DNA from 2 places in the Sphaerisporangium sp. NPDC088356 genome. Region 1 is predicted to be linked to the other one. Evidence: riboswitches for the same ligand, from Rfam matches in the RefSeq annotation. Region 1 holds a riboswitch; the other holds the start of a gene.
What was found. A riboswitch is a leader RNA that binds a small molecule or an ion and turns the genes downstream of it on or off. The one in region 1 is predicted to bind glycine.
Positions count from the first base shown of each region.

Region 2: another riboswitch for glycine. It lies ahead of gcvT (glycine cleavage system aminomethyltransferase GcvT); the one in region 1 lies ahead of gcvP (aminomethyl-transferring glycine dehydrogenase).

Region 1 covers NZ_JBFBIK010000060.1:25,860-32,625, forward strand. The annotation lists gene AB0O34_RS21960 (hypothetical protein) at 1-396, opposite strand, end outside; gene gcvP (aminomethyl-transferring glycine dehydrogenase) at 502-3,360, opposite strand; glycine riboswitch at 3,531-3,656, opposite strand; gene AB0O34_RS21970 (MerR family transcriptional regulator) at 3,823-4,446, opposite strand; gene AB0O34_RS21975 (bifunctional nuclease family protein) at 4,593-5,063, opposite strand; gene AB0O34_RS21980 (MerR family transcriptional regulator) at 5,195-5,866, opposite strand; gene AB0O34_RS21985 (FHA domain-containing protein) at 5,879-6,382, opposite strand; gene AB0O34_RS21990 (mannose-1-phosphate guanyltransferase) at 6,744-6,766, opposite strand, start outside.
Region 2 covers NZ_JBFBIK010000007.1:373-7,138, reverse strand. The annotation lists gene AB0O34_RS04700 (glutamine synthetase family protein) at 96-1,442, shown strand; gene AB0O34_RS04695 (aldehyde dehydrogenase family protein) at 1,444-2,787, shown strand; gene AB0O34_RS04690 (3-oxoacyl-ACP reductase) at 2,839-3,603, shown strand; gene AB0O34_RS04685 (gamma-glutamyl-gamma-aminobutyrate hydrolase family protein) at 3,607-4,314, shown strand; glycine riboswitch at 4,333-4,430, shown strand; gene gcvT (glycine cleavage system aminomethyltransferase GcvT) at 4,566-5,657, shown strand; gene gcvH (glycine cleavage system protein GcvH) at 5,654-6,043, shown strand; partial or broken gene AB0O34_RS04670 (L-serine ammonia-lyase) at 6,127-6,766, shown strand, end outside.

The sequences.
Region 1 (6,766 bases):
GTCGTCCCCCTGGCGCGCGGCGATGCGCGCCAGGGCCATGTGCGCCGCGGGCAGGTAGGCCGGGGTGCCGACGCCGATCACGGCCTGCCAGGCGGCACGCGCCTGGTCGGTCATGTTCTCCTTCTCGAACCCGCGCGCCAGGTGGCAGGCCGCCTGGGCGGCGTACTCCGGGTGGCCGGTGGCGAGGGCCGTGCGGGCCGCGGCCCTGGCCCCCGCCACGTCGCCGCGCTGCTCCAGCACGACGGCGAGGCCGACGGCCGCCTGCGCCCGGTCGGCCTCCTGCTCGTCGGCGACCAGCTCGGCGAAGATCTCGGCCGCCGCGTCGAGCTCACCGCTCTCGGCCAGCCGCCGCGCGTCGTCGATCGGCCGCCCGGACTGCACCTCGTGCGCCGCCATCGGGACCTCTTCTCCGGATAGGGGGTTCCCCGGGCCTCGCGACGCGGGCGCGCCGTCGCGCGCGACATATTATGCCGATGCGGACGGGCGCCCGAGGCTGGTCGCCTAGTCTTCGTATGCCTCCAGCGGGGGGCAGGAGCACACGAGGTTGCGGTCGCCGTACGCCTGGTCGATGCGCCGGACCGGCGACCAGTACTTCGCCTCGCGAAGGGCCGCCACGGGGTAGGCGGCCTCGGTGCGGGTGTAGGGGTGCTCCCAGTCGTCCGCCACCAGGCAGTCGGCCGTGTGCGGGGCGTTGCGCAGCGGGTTGTCGGCCTTGTCGTACGCCCCGGAGGCGACCTTGGCGATCTCCTCGCGGATCGCGATCATCGCGTCGCAGAACCGGTCGAGCTCGGCGAGGTCCTCGCTCTCGGTCGGCTCGATCATCAGGGTGCCCGCCACAGGGAACGACATCGTGGGCGCGTGGAAGCCGTAGTCGACCAGGCGCTTGGCGACGTCGTCGACCGTGACGCCGGTCTCCTTGGTGATCTGGCGCAGGTCGACGATGCACTCGTGGGCGACCAGGCCTTCGCGGCCGGTGTAGAGCACCGGGTAGTGCGGGGCGAGCCGCCGCGCCAGGTAGTTGGCCGACAGGATCGCCTGCTCGGTGGCCGCTTTGAGCCCGTCGGCGCCCATCATCCGGACATAGGCCCACGAGATCGGCAGGATGCCGGCCGACCCGAAGGGCGCGGCCGAGACCGGGCCCACCGGGCTGTCCTCCAGCGGATGGCCGGGCAGGTAGGGCGCCAGGTGGGAGCGGACCGCCACCGGGCCCACGCCGGGACCGCCGCCGCCGTGCGGGATGCAGAACGTCTTGTGGAGGTTCAGGTGGGAGACGTCCGCGCCGAACGATCCGGGCTTGGCCAGCCCGACCAGGGCGTTGAGGTTGGCGCCGTCGACGTAGACCTGCCCGCCGGCCTGGTGGACGCGGTCGCAGATCTCGGTGATCGTCTCCTCGAACACCCCGTGCGTTGAGGGGTAGGTCACCATGATCGCCGCCAGCCGGTCGCTGTGCTTGTCGATCTTGGCGATGAGGTCGGGGACGTCGACGTTGCCCTCGTCGTCGCAGGCGACCACGACGACCCGCATGCCCGCCATGACGGCGCTGGCGGCGTTGGTGCCGTGGGCCGACGACGGGATGAGGCACACGTCGCGCTCGTTGTCGCCGTTGGCCCTGTGGTAGGCGCGGATCGCGAGCAGGCCGGCGAACTCGCCCTGGGAGCCCGCGTTGGGCTGCAGCGAGACGGCGTCGTACCCGGTGACCTCGGCCAGCCAGCCCTCCAGGTCCTTGATGAGCCGCAGGTAGCCCTCGACCTGGTCGGCGGGGGCGTAGGGGTGGATCCCGGCGAGCTCGGGCCAGCTGATCGGCTCCATCTCGGTCGTGGCGTTGAGCTTCATCGTGCAGGAGCCCAGGGGGATCATCGACCGGTCGAGCGCGATGTCCTTGTCCTGAAGTCTGCGGAGATAGCGGAGCATCGCCGTCTCGGAGCGGTGGGAGTGGAACACCGGGTGGGTGAGGAAATCGGTGCTCCGCAGCAGCTCGGCGGGCAGCGCGTCGGAGGTGGCGGTGTCCAGGTCGTCCAGCACGATGCCGGTGAGGCCGAACGCCTCCCAGACCGCCCGCAGGTCGCCTGCCGTGGTCTTCTCGTCGCAGGAGACGCCCACGTGGTCGGCGTCGGCGAGGCGCAGGTTGACGCCCCTGTCGCGGGCCGCCGCGACGATCTCGGCGGCACGGCCGGGGACGCGGGCCAGCACGGTGTCGAAGAAGTCGTCGTGCACGACCTCGACGTCGGCGCCCCGCAGCCCCGCCGCCAGGACGGCGGCGTGCCGGTGGGTGCGCTGGGCGATGCGCCTGAGCCCCTCGGGACCGTGGTACACGGCGTACATGCCGGCGATCACGGCGAGCAGCACCTGCGCCGTGCAGATGTTGCTGGTGGACTTCTCCCGGCGGATGTGCTGCTCGCGGGTCTGCAGGGCCAGCCGGTAGGCGGGGCGGCCGTCGGCGTCCTGCGACACCCCGACCAGGCGGCCGGGCATCTGCCGCTGGAGCCCCTCGCGGACCGCCATGTACGCGGCGTGCGGGCCGCCGAACCCGAAGGGCACGCCGAAACGCTGGGAGGAGCCGACGGCGATGTCGGCGCCCATGGAGCCGGGCGCCTCGACCAGCGTCAGCGCGAGAAGGTCGGCGGCGGCGACGACCAGCGCGCCGCGGGCGTGGGCCTCGTCGGCGACCGCGCGGAAGTCCTTGATCTCGCCGCTCGCGCCGGGGTACTGGACGAGCACGCCGAACAGCTCGCCTTCGGGCAGGCCGTGGCGGAGGTCGGCCTCGAGGAGCTCGATGCCGAGCGGCTCGGCGCGGGTGGCCAGCACCGCCTTGGTCTGCGGGAGCGCGTCGGCGTCCACGACGAACACCGGGCTCTTGGCACGGCCGGCGCGGCGGACCAGCGTCATGGCCTCCGCCGCGGCCGTGGCCTCGTCGAGCAGCGAGGCGCCGGCGACGTCGAGCCCGGCCAGGTCGCTGATCACGGTCTGGAAGTTCAAAAGGGCCTCGAGGCGTCCCTGCGAGATCTCCGGCTGGTAGGGCGTGTAGGCGGTGTACCAGCCAGGGTTCTCCAGCAGGTTGCGCCGGATGACCGCCGGGGTGATCGTGTCGTGGTAGCCGAGCCCGATCATCGAGGTCAGCACCTGGTTGCGGGAGGCGAGCGCCCGCAGCTCGGCGATGGCCTCGGTCTCGCTCGCCGCGTCCGGCAGGTCGAGCGGGCCCTCGGCACGGATCACCCCGGGCACCGCCAGGGCGATCAGGTCGGCGACCGACTCGTAGCCCACGGCCTCCAGCATGCGCGCCTGGTCGGCGTCCGCCGGGCCGATGTGCCGGGTGGCGAAGGGCGGTGCGGACAGGTCGCGAAGCGGTGACCGATCGGTCATGGGGCCCTCCTGAGGGTGTGGAGACCGGCGCTTGGAGCGCACCGTATGCCGGGTCTCCCCCTCTGTCAGCGCGACATTCTCATCGCGACCTGAGAGCTTCATCCGCATAAAAGCGGATTTGCACCGTCGGTGAGACACGCCTGGCGGGCACGTCTACTTTCCAGAGTCGCCTCACCCGTGCGGTACGTGGGCCTGAGAGATTCCGGGGAGGTTGCTCCTTCGGCGCCCGAGTCACACGCCGGCACCGCGTGGAGCGCGGAACCGGCCCGTGCCAGGGACTCTCCCGCACAGGGTCATAAGCCTTGCGCCAATCGTACCGTCCCGCCCCGAGTAAGGGGCTACCCCTATCGTCCCCATGTGCCGGACTTTACCCCTGACCTGCGGGTTCGCAAAGATCCAGCCCCGTCACACCGAGATCTCCACCGACCTGGCCACCGCCCCACGCGGCAGACATGATCGAGGTCATCCGGTCTTGCGGGCCTTCCTGCGCCGAGCCAGCTCGTCACCCGGGTGCTCCTCCATGGAGTCCCGGTCGGCCGGCTCCGCGCGTTCCCCCGGCAGCTCCGCCAAAGATCCCTCGACCTCGCGCCAGACCCCGCCCAAGGCGATGCCGAACACGCCCTGGCCGCCCTCGAGCAGATCGATCACCTCGTCGGCCGAGGTGCACTCGTAGACGCTCACGCCGTCGCTCATCAGCGTGATCTGCGCCAGGTCGTTGACCCCGCGCTCCCGCAGATGCTGCACCGCGGTGCGTATCTGCTGGAGCGACACCCCGGTGTCGAGCAGGCGCTTGACCACCTTGAGAACGAGGATGTCGCGGAAGCTGTAGAGCCGTTGCGACCCCGAGCCCTGCGCGGCCCGTACCGACGGCTCGACCAGCTGGGTTCTCGCCCAGTAGTCGAGCTGGCGGTAGGTGATGCCGGCCGCCGAGCACGCCGTCGGGCCGCGGTAACCCACGTCGGCGGGCAGCGACGCCGGCCGCTCGTCGAACAACAGGCCCTGCTCACCCGCGCGCTCCCGCGCCGACTGGCGCTGGGCCGGATCATGCTGGCCGGCCGTCTTTCCCTCGCCGCTGCTGACCGCCACTGCGGACCTCCGGCTTTCTCTCATCCCACGGTCTGATCTGGGGGTTCGTGAATTACAACCGTGGTTTCCCTTGCACCGTAGGACTGGCGCGATCCTCAGTCAACGATCCCGCCCGGCGCGTCGTGAAGCGTAAATGCCCGATATGGTTAACCCGCACGACCGAAGTCCTCGGGTGTGATCGTGTCCAGGAACTCGCGGAACTTCTCGACCTCGTCCTCCTGATCATCAGGGATGATGACGCCGGCCTCGCGCACCACATCCTCGCTGGCGAAGATGCTGGCACCGGTGCGAAGAGCCAACGCGATCGAGTCGGATGGGCGTGCGCTCACCTCGACACCGTTGGAGAACACCAGGTCAGCGAAGAAGATCCCGTCGCGCAGCGCCACGATGTTGACCGTCTGCAGCCGCACGCCGAGAGCTTCGATCACGTCCTTGAACAAGTCGTGGGTGAGCGGCCGTGGAGGCGGCTCCTCTGCCTGTGCCAGAGCGATGGCCGTGGCCTCGGTCATCCCAATCCAGATCGGCAGATAACGCTCACCCTTCGCCTCCTTGAGCAGGACGATGGGCTGGTTGGAGGGCATCTCGACGCGAACCCCCACGACCTCCATCTGCAACACAGGCTGCTCCGTCTCATTGGGTCGCCGGCCCGCTCCGGGCCCGTTCCCTTGCGGCTCTCGGCTCGCGGCGTGACCATCGCCGCAAAATTCAACGTAACATCCCCGCACCCCGAAATGTCCGGGCGCCTCCGTCAGCGGCCCAGAATGCCCCTCAGACCGCCCCGCACCAGGGCGGCGTGCAGCTCCTGGAGCAGCACGGAGAGCTCCCTGGCGGTCTCCTCGGCCTGATCGACGGCACCGGGGGCGCGGCGGCGCAGCAGCGGCGCCACGGCCTGCTCCACGAGCCCCGCCTCGCGCTCCGCCGCGGCCCTCAGCACCCGAAGATGGCGGGGGTGCAGGCCGAACCTGGAGAGCGCCCCGGAGGCCCTGGCGACCGTCAGGGCCTCGGCGTCGTACCACCGCGCGACCGGGGTCAGCAGGCCGTAGTCCTCCAGCTCCACGAGGGTCTCCTCGTCGAGCGCCGCGGCCTCCAGCAGCTCGGCCCGGCTCAGCCGGATCTCCGCGGGCGACTCGGCCCCGACGGCGCGGGGCCGGGTGACGCCGTCGCGCTCGGCGGTGTCCAGATGGTCCTTGATCACGCGCAGCGGAAGGTAGCGGTCACGCTGGGCGGTGAGGATGTAGCGCAGCCGCTCGACGTCGGCGTGGGTGAACTTGCGGTACCCCGAAGGGGAGCGCTGGGGCTCGATGAGCCCCTCGCCCTCGAGAAAGCGGATCTTGGAGACGGTGACGTCGGGGAAGTCTCCCCGCAGGATCTCGAGGACTTCCCCGATGCTCATGAACGCCCTGGCGGCCTGCGCGCCCATCACCGCTCCTCCTCACCCACGCGTGAGGAACACCAGCCGGAACTTGCCGATCTGGACTTCGTCGCCGCCGGAGAGCGGTAGCTCCTCGATGCGCTCCCGGTTGACGTAGGTGCCGTTGAGGCTGCCGACGTCCCTGGCGGTGAAGTAGTCGCCGCGCCGGTAGAACTCCGCGTGCCTGCGCGACACGGTCACATCGTCCAGGAAGATGTCGCTCTCGGGGTGGCGGCCCGCCGTGGTGAGTTCGCTGTCGAGCAGGAACCGGCTCCCGGCGTTGGGCCCGCGCATCACGACCAGCAGGGCCGTGCCGGCCGGCAGCTGCTCGACCGAGGCCCGATCGGGGATGAGCGTCTGTCCCGTCGCGTCGCCGTCCATCGCCTCGATCCCACTGAGTGAGATCGTGGAGGTGGTGTCCCCCGGCGTGTTTTCGACACGACTCAGCGGCGACCCGCACCGTGAGCAGAAACGGGCGTCGTCAGGATTGGCATGACCGCACTGCGTGCAGTAGACGCTCGGCATCGATCGGCTCGGCCTCCTACCGCGAAGTCGCGGCGACGGTGCTCTGGGCGGCGTGCCTCGGTTCTTCGCTTCTCATAGTTGCTCAGACTGCGAATGCCGCAACTTACGCTGATGAGTCGCAAAGGTCAAGATGAGGGCAGGCTCGCGGGTTCGGACATGCTGCTGGTGGGGCTCGCTCGGTCCTCGCTACGGGGGCTCGCGTATCTCCTGACGGCGCTCACCCCTCGCTCCTTCCGACTCGGCTCGCCGCGCCGGTCCAAAGCTACCGCCCGCGCCGCCCTCCGGTCCATGCGGCGCGCCGTTCAAATGTGACTGGAAAGGGCTGGTTCGGGGCAGAACGCACCTCTTCCATGGGCGAGCGTCAGGTGCCGACGGCGTGCTCCA
Region 2 (6,766 bases), on a different contig from region 1:
TGGCTCAGGTGTCCCGAACCGTTGACGCGGGACGGCCGCTGGTGCTTGCATGCCTCCAATGGTCTGTTTCCAGACTTTTGCCGGAGGGAAGTGCCGTGCTCACCGTCGACCAACTGCGTGAAGAGGTGTCCGCCGGGCGGGTGGACACCGTGCTTCTGGCCATCGTCGACATGCAGGGGCGCCTCCAGGGCAAGCGGCTGTCCGCGCGGTACTTCCTGGAGGAGGTGCTGCAGCACGCCGCCGAAGGATGCAACTACCTCCTCGCCGTGGACATCGACATGAACACCGTCGATGGTTACAGCATGTCGTCGTGGGAGCGCGGCTACGGCGATTTCGTGATGAAGCCCGATCTGGCGACCCTGCGCCGGGTGCCCTGGCAGGAGGGCACGGTCATGCTGATGGCCGACCTGCTCTGGGAGGACGGCTCCGACGTCACCGCCTCCCCCCGCCAGATCCTGCGCGGGCAGCTCGCCCGCCTCGCCGAGCGCGGCTGGGCGGCGTACGTCGGGACCGAGCTGGAGTTCGTGGTCTACAACGACAGCTACGAGAACGCCTGGTCCAAGGCCTACCGCGACCTCACGCCCGCCAACCAGTACAACGTCGACTACTCGCTGCTCGGCGGCGCCCGCGTCGAGCCCCTGCTGCGCCGCATCAGGCTCGGCATGGAGGGCGCGGGGATGTACGTCGAGTCGGCCAAGGGCGAGTGCAACCTCGGGCAGCACGAGATCGCCTTCAGGTTCACAGAGGCGCTCGCCACCTGCGACAACCACTCGATCTACAAGAACGGGGCCAAGGAGATCGCCGCCCAGGAGGGCATGTCGATCACCTTCATGGCCAAGCCGAACCAGCGTGAGGGCAACTCCTGCCACATCCACATCTCCCTGCGCACGGCCGACGGCGAGCCGGTCATGGCGGGAGACGGCGAGCACGGGCTGTCGAAGCTCGGAGAGCACTTCATCGCGGGCCAGCTCGCCGCCATGCGCCAGCTCACGATGCTGTACGCGCCCAACATCAACTCGTACAAGAGGTACGTCCCCGGAAGCTTCGCCCCGACGGCGGTCAAGTGGGGCGTGGACAACCGCACCTGCTCCCTGCGGCTGGTCGGGCACGGGCCCTCACTGCGCATCGAGAACCGCGTGCCGGGCGGGGACGTCAACCCCTACCTCGCGGTGTCGGCGCTGGTCGCCGCGGGCCTGCACGGCATCGAGAACGAGCTGCCGCTGGAGGAAGCGTACGGCGGCAACGCCTACACGGCGGGCGCAGAAACCGTGCCCACCACGCTGCGCGACGCGCTCGCCCTGTGGGAGGGTTCGAAGATCGCCAAGGACGCGCTGGGCGAGCAGGTCGTCGAGCACTACGCGAACAACGCCCGTGTCGAGCTGGCCGCCTTCGACGCGGCGGTCACCGACTGGGAGCTTTTCCGGGGATTCGAGCGGATGTGACATGAAGATCATCAACCCTGCCAACGAGGACGTGCTCGCCGACGTCGAGCTCGCCGACCTGGCCGAGACCGACCGCGCGGTGGAGCGTGCCAGGAAGGCGTTCCCCGCCTGGCGCGAGGTGGCGCCCGGCGACCGCGCGCGGCTGCTCCGCCGCTTCGCCGACCTGGTCGACCGCCACGGCGACGAGCTGGCCGGCCTGGAGCTCGCCAACGCGGGCCACCCGATCGGCAACGCCCGCTGGGAGGCGGGCAACGTCCGTGACGTGCTGCACTTCTACGCGGGCGCGCCCGAGCGCAACCACGGCAAGCAGATCCCGGTGGCGGGCGGGGTGGACATCACGTTCGCCGAGCCGCTCGGCGTCGTCGGGGTGATCGTCCCGTGGAACTTCCCCATGGTGATCATGACCTGGGGCGCCGCCCCGGCGCTCGCGGCCGGGAACACCGTCATCGTGAAACCCGCCGAGTGGACCCCGCTGACCGCTTTGAGGCTGGCGGAGCTGGCCCTCGAAGCCGGCCTCCCCGAGGGGGTGCTCCAGGTGCTGCCTGGAGCAGGGGAGGTCGCGGGTGCCCGGCTCGTGGAGCACCCCGGCGTCAACAAGATCGTGTTCACCGGGTCGACCGAGGTCGGGAAGCTGATCGCGGCCAGGTGCGCCGAGAACGTCAAGCGGCTCACGCTGGAGCTCGGCGGCAAGAGCGCCAACGTGGTCTTCGCCGACGCCGACCTGGAACAGGCCGCGGCGAGCGCCCCCTCGGCGGTCTTCGACAACAGCGGCCAGGACTGCTGCGCGCGCTCGCGGATCCTCGTGGAGCGCCCGGTGTACGACGAGTTCCTCGACCGGCTCGGCCGGGCCGTCGAGGGTCTGACGGTGGGCGATCCGCTGGATCCCGGCACGGACATGGGGCCACTGATCAGCGCCGAGCACCGCGAGCGGGTGGCGTCTTTCGTCACCGGAACGCCGCGCTTCCAGGGCTCGTGCCCGTCCGGCAAAGGGTTCTGGTTCCCGCCGACCGTGCTGACCCACGAGTCGCTGGACGACCGCGCGTTCACCGACGAGATCTTCGGGCCGGTCGTGAGCGTGGTCCCGTTCGAGGACGAGGCGGCAGCCGTACAGATCGCCAATAACACGAAATATGGCCTTTCGGGGTCTATCTGGACCCGGGACGTGGGACGGGCCCTCCGGGTGGCCCGCGCGGTCGAGGCGGGGAACCTCTCGGTCAACTCCCACTCGTCCGTGAGGTACTGGACACCATTCGGCGGGTTCAAGCAGTCCGGCCTCGGCCGGGAGCTCGGGCCGGACGCGCTGGCCGCCTTCACCGAGACCAAGAACGTCTTCATCGCCCACTGATCAAAGGGCTGAAGATCCACGACTGATCCAAGCACCAGGGAGTTCGTCACCATGCAACGTCTGCGGGACCGCGTCGCCGTCATCACGGGGGCGGCGGGCGGCATCGGCCTCGCCACGGCTCGCCGCTTCGCCGAGGAGGGCGCGAAGGTCGTGTGCGCCGACCTCGACGAGGAGGGCGGCGCCAAGCTGGCGGACGAGGTGGGCGGCCTGTTCGTCCGCACCGACGTCACCAGCGAGGAGGACGTCAGCCGGATGTTCGAGACGGCCTTCGAGGCCTACGGCAGCGTGGACATCGCCTTCAACAACGCGGGCATCTCCCCTCCCGACGACGACTCGATCCTGACCACCGGCATCGAGGCCTGGCGGCGTGTTCAGGACGTCAACCTGACCAGCGTGTACCTCTGCTGCAAGCACGCCATCCCGTACATGCGGCGGCAGGGCAAGGGCTCGATCATCAACACCGCGTCGTTCGTGGCGGTGATGGGCTCCGCGACGTCCCAGATCTCCTACACCGCCTCCAAGGGCGGCGTGCTCGCCATGTCGCGCGAGCTGGGCGTCCAGTTCGCCCGCGAGGGCATCAGGGTCAACGCGCTGTGCCCAGGGCCGGTCAACACCCCGCTGCTGCAGGAGCTGTTCGCCAAGGACCCCGAGCGCGCCCAGCGGCGCCTCGTCCACATCCCGGTGGGCCGCTTCGCCGAGGCCTCCGAGATCGCCGCCGCCGTCGCGTTCCTCGCCTCGGACGACGCGAGCTTCATCACCGGTGCCGAGTTCCTGGTGGACGGCGGCATCTCCGGCGCCTACGTGACCCCGCAGTAGCCCGTGCCGCGTCCCGTCATCGGCATCACGTGCTACGTCGAGCCCGCCGCCTTCACCGTGTGGCGGATGCCGGCCGCGCTGCTGCCGTACAACTACGTCGAGCACGTCGTCAGGGCGGGAGGCCAGCCGGTCATCCTGCCCCCGGCGGGCGACCCCGCGCCGCTGGTCGAGCGGCTGGACGGCCTGATCGTGGCGGGCGGCGGTGACGTCGATCCCGGCAGGTACGACGAGCCGCCGCACCACCAAACCGGATACGTCCGCAAATTTCGCGATGAGGCGGAGTTTGGGTTGGTCGGCGCGGCGCTGGAGGCGGAGCTGCCGTTCCTCGGCATCTGCCGGGGCCTGCAGGTGCTGAACGTGTCACTCGGCGGCAGCCTCCACCAGCACCTGCCCGACGTGGTGGGCCACAGCGGCCACTCCCCCGCCCCCGGCGAGTTCGGCCACCTGCCCGTACGGCTGGCGCCGGGCAGCAGGGTCGCAGACGCACTGGGGGCCGGGAAGGCCGCCGCCGCCCACTACCACCACCAGGCCGCCGACCGCCTCGGCGAGGGCCTCACGGTGTCCGCCACCTCGGACGACGGCACGGTGGAGGCGGTGGAGCTCGCCGGACATCCCTTCGCCCTGGCGGTCCAGTGGCATCCCGAGACGGGCCAGGAAGGCCACCTGTTCGAAGCTCTGGTCACCGCCGCGACGACCGGCCGGCCTTGGTAAGGTGAGCGGGAACACCGATGATCCCGTGCGGGAGAGCGTCCTGACATCCGGTCAGGACCCCTGAAGGAGCAAGTCCTCCCCGCGAACCTCACAAGGCAAAGGACCGCGCGGGCCAGGTGATCTCTGGAAAGCAGGCCCCCTCCACGGGGCCTCGCCGAAGGTGAAAGTCCGGTAAAACCCGGGCGAAACTCTCAGGCACCGATGACAGAGGGGGAGGATGCTCTCATCCAACCCTGTCTGAGGTGCGCATCATGTCCAGACCCACACCGCTCCGCGAGGTGCACGAGAGCCTCGGCGCGACGCTCACCGACTTCGCCGGCTGGCTGATGCCGCTGCGCTACGGCAGCGAGTCCGCCGAGCACAACGCAGTGCGTACGGCCGCCGGGCTGTTCGACCTCTCCCACATGGGCGAGATCTTCGTCACCGGACCGCAGGCGGGCCAGGCGCTGGACCACGCGCTGGTCGGCCACCTGTCCGTGCTCGAGCCCGGCCGCGCCCGCTACACCATGATCTGCGCCGCCGACGGCGGTGTGCTGGACGACCTGATCGTCTACCGCCTGGCCGACGAGGAGTTCCTCGTCGTGGCCAACGCCTCCAACTACGAGCGGGTGGCCGCCGAGCTGACCGAGCGGGCACAGGGGTTCGGCGCCGAGGTCGACGACCGTTCCGACCGCTACGCGCTGATCGCCATCCAGGGACCGTGCGCCCAGGAGATCCTCAGCACCCTCACCGATGCCGACCTGACCGGCCTGAAGTACTACGCGGGGCTGCCGGGCACCGTCGCCGGAGCCGAGGCCCTCATCGCCCGCACCGGGTACACCGGCGAGGACGGCTTCGAGCTCTTCGTCGCCGGGCAGGACGCCGTGCCGCTGTGGCAGGAGCTCACCAAGGCAGGCGACGCGTTCGACCTGCGCCCCGCCGGGCTGTCCGCCCGCGACACGCTCCGCCTCGAAGCGGGCATGCCGCTGTACGGCAACGAGCTGAACGCCGGGCTTACCCCCTTCGACGCCGGCCTCGGCCGGGTCGTGAAGTTCGACAAGCCGGGCGACTTCGTCGGCCGCGCGGCGCTCGCGCCGCTCAAGGACGTCCCTCCGCGACGGCGCCTCGCCGGGCTGGTCGCGCGGGGCCGCCGAGTGCCGCGCCACGGCTACCCCGTGGTGCTGCTGACTGACGGCACCGTCGTTGGGGAGGTCACCAGCGGCGCGCCCTCGCAGTCCCTCGGCAAGCCGATCGCGATGGCCTACGTGGACATCAACGTGTCCGAAGGGCTCGCGGTCGACATCCGTGGTAGCCATGAACCGGTCGACGTGGTTGACCTGCCTTTTTACCGGAGGAGCATGTGAGCAGCATTCCCGAGGAGCTCAGCTACACCAAGGAGCACGAGTGGGTGGCCGGGCTCGACGACGGCCTCACCGTGACCGTGGGGATCACGGCGTTCGCCGCCGACGCGCTGGGTGACGTGGTCTACGTCCAACTGCCGGAGACGGGTGCCACCGTCGAGGCCGGGGACGCCATCGGAGAGGTCGAGTCCACCAAGTCCGTGAGCGACATCTACGCGCCGGTGACGGGCGAGATCGTCGAGGTCAACCAGACCGTCGTGGACGACCCCTCCCTGGTCAACTCCGACCCGTACGGAGAGGGCTGGCTGTTCCGCGTGCGCATCGAGGGAACCCCCGAGGATCTGCTCAGCGCCGAGGAGTACACCACCGTCACCACCGCCGAGTCCTGACGGTCCCGACACCGCACGTCCTCACCCCGGCGAGCCCCCGCGCTCGCCGGGCCCCGCACAACCCCTCCGAAGGGCCGAGATCAATGGCGATCAGCGTCTTCGACCTGTTCAAGATAGGCATCGGGCCGTCGAGCTCGCACACCGGCGGGCCCATGGCGGCGGCGCACAAGTTCGCCAGAGGCCTGCACGCCGACGGGCTGCTGGAGAAGACCGCCCGGGTGGAGGTCATCCTCTACGGCTCGCTCGGCCTCACCGGCAAGGGCCACGGCAGCGACAAGGCCGTCCTGCTCGGGCTGTCGGGTGAGAAGCCCGAGCTGGTGGACGTCGACACCATCGACGGCCGGCTCGCGGAGATGCGCTCCTCCGGCACCGTGAAGCTGTACGGCTCGCGCGAGATCCCCTTCGTGATCGGCGAGGATCTCGTCTTCGAGCGCAAGATCTCGCTCCCGCATCACCCGAACGGGATGCGCTTCACCGCCTTCTCCCCCGAGGGCGAGTCCATCCGGGAGAAGATCTACTACTCGGTGGGCGGTGGGTTCGTCGTCGACGAGAACGCCACGGGAGCCGACCGCATCAAGGCCGACGACACCGAGCTCCCCTACCCCTTCACCACGGCCGTCGAGCTTCTCGGGCACTGCTCGGAGACCGGCCTGTCGATCTCCGGGCTGATGCTGGAGAACGAGAAGGCCTTCGGCCGCACCGAGGACGAGATCAGGGCGGAGC